Regions from separate parts of the uncultured Solobacterium sp. genome, predicted to be linked through region 2. Evidence: predicted binding sites of a transcription regulator. Region 2 holds the regulator's gene; the other holds the start of a gene.
The links. Region 2 encodes HrcA, which represses chaperone genes, less so after heat shock. Its sites were predicted from a motif close to TTTTAGCACTNNNNNNNNNNNAGTGCTAAAA; they were not measured.

Region 1 (4,967 bases), on a different contig from region 2:
CCGCCATGAACGTAGAGTAAACATGGTGATGGATATTGAAGCGAGAAACTTTTAACCGGTGAATGCCGGTTTTTTTCTTTTGATAAAAAGAAAAACCTTCACGAATGTGAAGGCTATTGTACTACTGATAATTCAAAGTCTTCTTTCTTTTCAAGAATCTCCATGAATTCTTCACCAGTAATTGTTTCTTTTTGATATAAGAATTGTGCAATTCGATCAAGATCTGCTTTATGTTCCGTTAATAGTTGCTTTGCTTTGTCGTGTTGTTGTTTCACGAGAGCTACAACCTTTTGATCGATTGTTGAAGCTGTACCATCTGAACATGCAAGTGACGCATCGCCACCAAGGTACTTGTTATTTACAGTCTCCATTGCGACCATATCGAATTCATCACTCATACCGTAACGTGTAATCATGGCACGAGCAATTTTAGTTGCCTGTTCGATATCGTTAGAAGCACCTGTAGTAACTTGACCAAACTCAACTTCTTCCGCTGCACGGCCACCTGTAAGTGTCGCAATACGATTTTCTAATTCAGACTTCGTGTAAAGAGGATGGTTACCTTCTTCTACCTGCATTGTATAGCCTAGAGCACCACTTGTACGTGGGATGATTGTAATCTTCTGTACAGGTGCACTATGTGTTTGTAGTGCCGCAACTAATGCATGTCCAACTTCGTGATATGCAACAACTAGTTTTTCTTTATCCGTTAGAATTGCATTCTTCTTTTGGTATCCTGCAATAACGACTTCAATACTTTCTTCTAAGTCTTTCTGACTAACTGCATTTCTCTTTTCACGTACAGCACGTAAAGCAGCTTCGTTGATGATATTTGCAAGCTCTGCACCAGAGGCACCAGAAGCCATGCGTGCAACTACATTGTAATCAATGCCTGGTTCAGTCTTAACTTTCTTTGCGTGTACCTTTAAGATATCTTCACGACCTTGAAGGTCAGGTAACTCAACTGGAACACGGCGGTCAAATCTTCCTGGACGTAGTAGGGCAGGGTCTAGATTTTCAGGACGGTTTGTAGCTGCTAAAACGACAATACCGTTATTACCTTCAAATCCATCCATCTCTGTCAGTAACTGGTTTAATGTTTGTTCACGCTCATCATTACCACCAAAGTTGCCTGCATTACGCTTACCACCAATTGCATCGATTTCATCGATGAATACAATACATGGTGCTTTTTCTTTTGCGTCTTTAAATAAACTACGAACTTTAGAAGCACCCATACCTACAAACATCTCTACAAACTCTGAACCAGAGATAGAGAAGAATGGTACGTTTGATTCACCTGCGACTGCCTTTGCAAGCATGGTCTTACCTGTTCCTGGAGGACCAACTAAGAGAATACCCTTTGGCATTGTCGCACCAATGGATTTAAACTGATTTGGATCATGTAGATAGTTTACAATTTCCTGCAGATTCTCTTTGGCTTCATCCTCGCCAGCCACATCGTGGAAACGAATCGTTGTCTTATCCTTATCGTAAACACGCGCATTTGATTTGCCTAGGTTGAACATTCCACCAAGACCTCCACCTCCAAGTGGAGAATCTTTTCCACCACCTTGCATTGTACGGTTAACATAACGCATTAACATTACCGCAATAATGATTGGAAGGATCCAACCAAAGAAGATGTTCATAAATAGAGAACCCTGTTGTACACGTGTACCAGAGAACTTCACGTCATGACTTTCGAGACGATCGACTAAATCAGGGTCATTTATTTTTACAGTAGAATACACTGTATCGCCATCTTTGAGCTTGTATGTAATCTGAGAAGACTCAATCGTCACCTCATCAATTTTGTCATCGGTGGTTTGTTGAATAAATGTACTATAAGGAACTTCTTCAATTTGTGCCTGTTGAATTACAGGTCGTAAAACCAAGTTGAGTAATACTAATACAATTGCGACAAATGCATAGTAGTACACAAGAGGTTTTTTCTTCTTGTTATCATTCATATTTTATAAAACTCCTTTCGGATAAAAAGATTTTAGCACATTCGAACATAGAGTGCTAATAAAATACTATGTGATTTGATGTGAAAGTAACATTTCAAATATAATTGAGGTGTGAGAGTAAAAATATAAAATTTAAAATAGTGTATTTCTTCTTTGCTTTTTATAATATGATATTAAGTATAAAAAGAGCCCATATAAAAGAGGTATTGGTATGTATAACGAGTAATATAGGGTTCTATGATGATATTAATAATAATTTAAAATAGATTTATAAGGGAGGGTTATATATGTCTATGAAGGGGATAATAGTTGATAGAATTTCAGAATTTAGTTCAAGAAAGTCAGGGGTTGTAATCTTAGTGGTTTTGGCAGGCTTGACTACATATTTAGTATGTAAAAAAAGTGAAGAGAAGAAGGTTGAACAGGCACACAAAGAAGGATTCGAAAATGGAGTATACGAGGGAGTACGATTATCATGTAAAAAAGTAAGAAAACTATATATTGATCCATCATTTGCGGCTATTTCTTTAGCTAAATACATTGCAAATATTGATGGGACAATAACACGTCATGAAAAGAAACAAATTGACGATTTAGTAAGTCAATTTCACGAAAAAATACCACAATGTCCAGAAGTATTTGAAAAAGAACTCGAAGATATTTTAAATAATAATATTACTTTTTCTGATGTAGTAAAATATTTAGATAGTATTGATATTAGCGATTTGAAAAAATATGAAGAAATTATTCTTTCAACAGTAAACTTAGATAAAAAAGTTACATATCAAGAGAAGGTGGCCATTGAAGAGTTTAAAACATACTGTAAAGAAAGATACTCCAAGAAAGAAGAAAATAACATTCAAGAAAATTCAAGTGATATGTTTGAAGAGCACTTACTTCTATCTAAGGAAGAAATAAATAATGCGGTCAAAAAATATTCTTTACGATACAAGTTGTTAGATTCAAAATTCAAAAATCAAACTAAGTTATCAAAAGCTGAAGTTTCTTTGGTTATGATTGCAACTGCATTGCAAATTATAAGAATTTATCTATTGAATAATATTACTGAAAAAGAAAAGGCTAATATTGGAAAAAAAGAGAAAGCACTAAAAAAGAGTCAGAAAAAAGTATTGAGTAAGTTTGAATCAAATAAAAAAGAAAAAATAGGTCACTATTATGCACCGTTAAATATGATTATATCTACGCCTGGAGTACCATATGATGTTCAAAAATATCAAGAAGGAAAAAATTTAGGACTATTCAAAGGTGGAGATAATGAAAAAGGTGTTAATCATAGATTCGCAACACTAGGTCATGATCCTCTTGTGGGTTTACTGGTTGGAACAATCAATATTATGACTAATACAATTACATCTACAAGAAAAAAGATTCCTCTAACTTATCACGTAGTGTATACAAAAGAATACAAGAGTCCATTTATTGAAAACAGAAAGGCAAGTTTTTTAAAAGCTTTGAATGCATCATATGAACGAACAAAGAAAGATCCCAAGCCATTTGTAGCAGCTTTTATTAAGCAACTCATACATATCGCAACAGACACATATACTATAGCAGGAATACAGATACCTGGTGCTAATTTAATTTTGAATGAAAATCAAGTTGAAAAGTTGACAGGACAAATTAGTTTTGGTGATTTAGCTAAATTTGGTACATCGTACTACTTGAATGAATTAATTAATACAATTATTAGATTGCTTTACCTCATAATGGTGCAAGAAAATGGGGGAGATATTAATGACAAGCTTACTATTGTTAAAGCTAATAAAATTATTGACTACTCAAACATTCTTGCAACGGGAAGTAATGTAATTATTTCTTCAATAACAAATAAATTCGATAATCTTGATTTTGCAGGGCTATCAACTACTTTATTCAGATGCTTTAATGATGTTAATTTTTTGTATGAAGTAAAGTATGAGTTCATAAATAGTGGTTTAAGAAAAATGTATAGAGAGAATGTACCACAAGAAGACATTATTTAATATCAAAAAATTGTGGTGGTTTCAATTAAATCACATGATTAATTTTTAGATAAGAACAGTTAAATTAAGAACTTGAAGATTTTTTAGAAATTTTTAATAGAATATTCACTCCAGATATAAGAATTGCGTTTGAGGGTTCTATTGAGTTAGCTCGCGTAACTGGTGTACCTTATGAGGAAATCCTCGATACACCAGAGAAGATTGATGAATATTTTTTAGGATAATACAATTGATAGTGATTATAGTTAATTTTGCTTTAGTTGATAAAGAATATAGTAGATTTGTAACTAGCTATTACTAAGAAGGTGATTCCATGAAAGTAACATACTTAAATCACAGTGGTATCTTAGTGGAACTGAACGATTGCTACTGTATATTTGACTATTACAGAGGCGAATTACCGCTTCTAGATAGGGATAAGGAAGTAATCGTTTTTTGTAGTCATGCCCATGAGGACCACTATAATCCGCTTATTTTTGATCTCCTTGATGAAAGGGGGATGCGTTATCAAGCTGTACTAGCAAACGACATCAGTGATGAAAATAGATTATCGAAGATTAAGCATAGCTTTGTTAAACCTGATGAGTGCTATCAGTTTGATGGTGGAATTCAAGTTGAGACTTTACTTTCAAACGATAGTGGTGTCGCATTCATTGTGAGTACGGATGAAGGAATGATTTACCATGGTGGCGATTTAAACGATTGGTATTGGGAAGGTGAACCGGAAGAGGAAAACCGAGAACTTCGCACTATATATCACACGGAGATTGGAAAAATTAAGGGCAGACATTTTGATGTTGCTTTTGTTCCACTTGATCCAAGACTGGAAGCACACTACGCTGATGGGTTATTATATTTTCTAGAAAATGTGGACTGTGATGCTGTCTTTCCAATCCACTACTGGGGAGAACCTGCTGTGATTCAGCGCTTTATCACAGAATACCCACAATATCAGTATCGCATTAAAAATACCGAGACAGCGAAAGGAGAA
Region 2 (4,967 bases):
GAGCTAAAGATTGAAGACAAAGTAGAAGTTATTGATTGTCCATATAAAGTAGATGACTTCTATGGAGAAATATCTCACTTTGTAAACTTACTTGAAAATGGGAAACATAGCTCTCCAGTTATGCCTATCCAAAGTAGTTTAGAAACTGCTATGTTACTAGATCGCATCAAGGATGCGATGACACCAAATCCGATTGAAATATAAGAGGGAAAAATATGGAACTGAAAGAATATTTGCATCAATATGTACGAATCACTAACGATGAAGGATATTCTTTTGATGGATATGTAGCAGAGTTCTTTCGAGGCGAAGATAATGAAGATGGTATCGATAGTATCGGCATTTCAAAGGATGCTGAACATCTTGGAGGAATAGAGATTAGTGAGAATAATATAGTATCTATACAGATAATTAAATGATGAATATTCTTGTTTAGAGCACTAAAAAATAAGCTGATATATAAGGCCGAAAATTTTCGGTCTTTTTTGTTAAAAATTAGCACTAAACTGTTGACAGTGCTAAAGTGTTGGTATACTATATTAGCAGACATTGAAAAAGAGTGCTAAAAAGGAGGTGCTGGAGATGTTGACACCAAGACGAATAGAAATCTTCAAGGCAATTGTTGATGAGTATATTCGTACGGCGGAACCAGTTGGTTCGCGTACATTACAAGAACAGTATGACTTACCATATTCCAGTGCGACCATCCGTAATGATATGCAGGTCTTAGAGGAAATGGGCTATCTGGAAAAGACACATACTTCCAGTGGACGTATTCCTAGTACGATGGGATATAAGTTCTATTGTGAGAACTTATTGAACATGACTGCTGGCATTGATAAACGTATGGAACTCGCAATTCGTAGTGCATTTGATGTGTCTAGTATGAACATTGAGGAGGCGGTTCATCAAAGCTGTGAAATCCTCAGTGAAATGACAAATATGACAGCTGGTGCAATCGGACCAGATTCCAATACGCAATGTCTAGAACACATAAAATTGTTTCCGATTGACACGCGTAATGCGGTATGTGTATTTATCACAAATACAGGACATACCGAAACTAAGAACTTCCACTTTGAAGATGATGTACCATTCAAAGATTTGGAAGCTTGTACAGATATCTTAAACAAGAGATTACAGGGTGTTCCACTTGCGGAAGTACCTGGTCGTATGGAAGATATCAAACCTGATTTATGTAGCGTTGTACATCGCCACGATCTACTCTTTACAGCGTTTGTTAGAGCGTTCGTAAAGTTTGCGAGTGAGAGTGTATACTTCTCTGGAAAAGATCGTGTATTATATCAACCTGAATTTGAAGATATCAACAAGTTGAAACAATTGATGTTGATGTTTGATGATACAAAGGTATGGCGTGGATTAGATTCCAGCGAAAATGCTGTTGCGGTAACTACAACAAAAGGCGCACAGTTAACTTGGTATAACGATTTAGCAGTTGTACGTTCCAAGTTCCATGTTAATGATACGGAAAGTGGAGAGTTGATGGTTGTTGGACCAAGCAGAATGAATTATGAAAAAGTCGTAAATCTAATTGATTATGCGGCACGTTTGATTGAGAAGATGTATAACTCAGGAGGTGAAAGTGGCAATGAGTGAAGATATCAAAAAAACAGAATCTGAAGTTGAAGAAGTAGTTGAAACTGAAACTCCTGAAGTAGTAGAAGAAGTTGATGAAGTTACAACACTTCAAGCAAAGATTACAGAGTTAAGTGAACAGGTAAATGTTCTCAAGAATGAATATGCAAAAGCGTATGCAGATACAGAGAATACAAGAAAACGTCTACAGGCTGATTTTGATAGCCGTACAAAGTTTATGATGAAAAACTTTGCATTAGAGTTGTTACCTGTATTAGATAGTTGCGAAAGAGCGTTAGCGCAAGCAACATCCGATGAAGCATATCGTAAGGGTGTCGAAATGATTTATGGACAACTACAGAATGCTTTAAGTAAAGAAGGTATTACAGAAATTGATGCATTAAACCAACCATTTGATGGTAATTGGCATCAAGCATTGATGACAGAAGCAAGAGAAAATGTCGAACCTGGAACTGTAATTGAAGTATTACAGAAGGGTTATCGTATAAAGGACCGTCTGCTAAGAGCAGCAATGGTCAAGGTTAGTGAATAACTAGGAGGAAGATAAACATGAGCAAGATTATTGGTATTGACTTAGGAACAACAAATAGCTGCGTATCCGTTATGGAAGGTGGCGAAGCAAAAGTAATTGCGAATCCAGAAGGAAACCGCACAACACCATCCGTTGTAGCATTTAAAAATGGTGAACGTATTGTTGGTGATGCGGCTAAGCGTCAATTGATTACAAATAAAGACACAGTATATTCCATTAAGCGTTTGATGGGTACAAATCAAAAAGTAACATTAGAAGGTAAGGAATATACACCACAGGAAGTTTCAGCAATGATTCTTACATATTTGAAGAGTTATGCAGAAGCTTATTTAGGTGAGAAGGTAGAAAAGGCTGTTATTACAGTACCTGCATACTTCAACGATGCACAGCGTCAAGCAACAAAGGATGCTGGTAAGATTGCTGGTTTGGATGTAGTACGTATTATTAACGAGCCAACTGCTTCTGCACTTGCGTTTGGTTCTGACAAAGAAACATCTAAGGAACAAAAGATCTTAGTATATGACTTAGGTGGTGGTACATTCGATGTATCTATCTTGGATATTGCGGATGGTACATTTGAAGTATTATCTACAAATGGTGATACACACTTAGGTGGTGACGACTTCGATGAAGCTATCATCAATTGGTTAGCAGATAACTTCAAACGTGAAAATAACATCGATCTAAGACAAGATAAGATGGCTTTACAGAGATTAAAGGAAGCTGCTGAAAAGGCTAAGAAGGACTTATCTGGTATGGTACAGACACAGATTTCCTTACCATTTATTTCCGCTGGTCCTGCAGGTCCATTACACTTAGAAGCTACATTAACACGTGCACAGTTTAATGAAATGACAAAGGGACTTGTTGAAAGAACATTGATTCCAGTTCGTCAAGCATTAAAGGATGCAGGTTTAACAGCAAATGATATTCACCAGGTATTACTTGTAGGTGGTTCTACACGTATTCCAGCTGTTCAAGAAGCAATTAAGAATGAATTAGGTAAGGAACCTAACAAGTCTGTTAACCCAGATGAATGTGTATCTTTAGGTGCTGCTATTCAGGGTGGTGTTATCGCTGGTGATGTTAAGGACGTATTATTACTTGATGTTACTCCACTTTCATTAGGTATTGAAACAATGGGTGGTGTTATGACAGTTCTTATCCCACGTAACACAACAATCCCAACAAGTAAGTCTCAGATTTTCTCAACAGCTGCAGATAACCAGCCAGCTGTAGATATCCATGTATTACAGGGTGAAAGACCAATGGCACAGGATAACAAGACACTTGGTAACTTCCAGTTAGATGGTATTGCCCCAGCAAGACGTGGTGTTCCACAGATTGAAGTAACATTTGATATTGACGTAAATGGTATTGTACACGTTACTGCAGTTGACAAGGCAACAAGTAAGAAACAATCTATTACGATTACAAACTCTTCTGGTTTAAGTGAGGAGGAAATTGACCGCATGGTTAAGGAAGCTGAAGCTCATAAGGCAGAGGATGACAAACGTAAAGAAGAAATCGAGACAAAGAATCGTGCGGAAGCTTTCATTCACCAGATTGATGAAACATTGCAGAATGAAAATGCAAATGTGACTGAAGAACAGAAGGCTGAAGTGAAGAAGTTACGTGATGAATTACAAGAAGCTATCGATAAGAATGATACAGAAGGCTTAAAGACTAAGTTAGACGCTCTTGAAAAGGCAGCGAATGATATGGCTCAGGCAATGTATCAAAGTCAGGCAGGTCAGCAGGCTGCTGGTGATGCTGCAGGTAATTCAACAAGCGCAAACGACGATGTTGTTGACGCAGACTTCCAAGAAAAGAAGTAAAGTTTGAAAGGAATGCGGGGCTTGTTTCCGCATTCTTTTAAGAGAAGAAAGGGCTAAAAGATATGGCTGAAAAAAGAGATTACTATGAGGTGTTAGGAATATCCAAAGGGGCAAGCGATGCGGAAATTAAAAAAGCCTATCGTTCGTTAGCCAAAAAATATCACCCTGATGTAAATAAAGAAGCAGATGCAGAAGCCAAGTTTAAAGAAATCAATGAAGCTTACGAAGTATTAAGTGATCCACAAAAGCGTCAGACGTATGATCAGTTTGGCTTTGCGGGAATGAACGGTTCCCAAGCAGGTGGAGGCTTCGGTGGTTTTGGCGGTGGATTTAACGCTGGTGGATTTGATGATCTCAACGATATCTTCTCCTCATTCTTCGGTGGAGGTATGGGTGGATTCAGCACTGGATCACGTCGTTCCAGTAATGGACCACGCAAGGGTGAAGACCGCTACATGCGCATGAATATCTCATTTATGGACGCATGTTTTGGTAAGACTGAGACCATCTCATTAACAGTTGAAGAACAATGTGACCAATGTCATGGTACAGGTGCAGCTTCTCCAAGTGATGTAGAAACCTGTCCAACCTGTCATGGTTCTGGTAGCGTTGTAACACAACAACGTACAGCGTTTGGTGTATTCCAATCACAGAGCGTATGTCCTGACTGTCGTGGTACTGGTAAGAAGATTCGTAAAGTATGTCCAAAATGTGGTGGAACAGGTTACGAAAAGAAGCGTATTAGCGTAGATGTAAAGATACCTGCAGGTATCCAAACAGGACAGCAATTACGTGTATCCGGTAAGGGTGAACGTGGCTATAACGGTGGTCCAAATGGTGACTTATACCTAGAGATCAATGTATTACCACACGAGAGTTTTGAGCGTGATGGCAAAGATATCTACCTTGATATTCCAGTCAGTGCAGTTGATGCGACATTGGGTGTTAGTATAGATGTTCCTACGATCCATGGTGATGTT

Region 1: ftsH (ATP-dependent zinc metalloprotease FtsH) is a predicted target of HrcA. The motif match lies at 2,004-2,034, and genes of this name have one in related genera.

What each region holds. Positions count from the first base shown of each region.
Region 1 covers NZ_CAUQGG010000017.1:1,929-6,895, forward strand. Annotated here, with positions in the region: gene rpiB (ribose 5-phosphate isomerase B) at 1-55, shown strand, start outside; gene ftsH (ATP-dependent zinc metalloprotease FtsH) at 114-1,973, opposite strand; gene RWM19_RS08120 (hypothetical protein) at 2,261-3,976, shown strand; gene RWM19_RS08125 (MBL fold metallo-hydrolase) at 4,290-4,967, shown strand, end outside.
Region 2 covers NZ_CAUQGG010000003.1:153,282-158,248, forward strand. Annotated here, with positions in the region: gene RWM19_RS03055 (Gfo/Idh/MocA family oxidoreductase) at 1-204, shown strand, start outside; gene RWM19_RS03060 (hypothetical protein) at 216-419, shown strand; gene hrcA (heat-inducible transcriptional repressor HrcA) at 583-1,617, shown strand; gene grpE (nucleotide exchange factor GrpE) at 1,610-2,149, shown strand; gene dnaK (molecular chaperone DnaK) at 2,167-3,987, shown strand; gene dnaJ (molecular chaperone DnaJ) at 4,050-4,967, shown strand, end outside.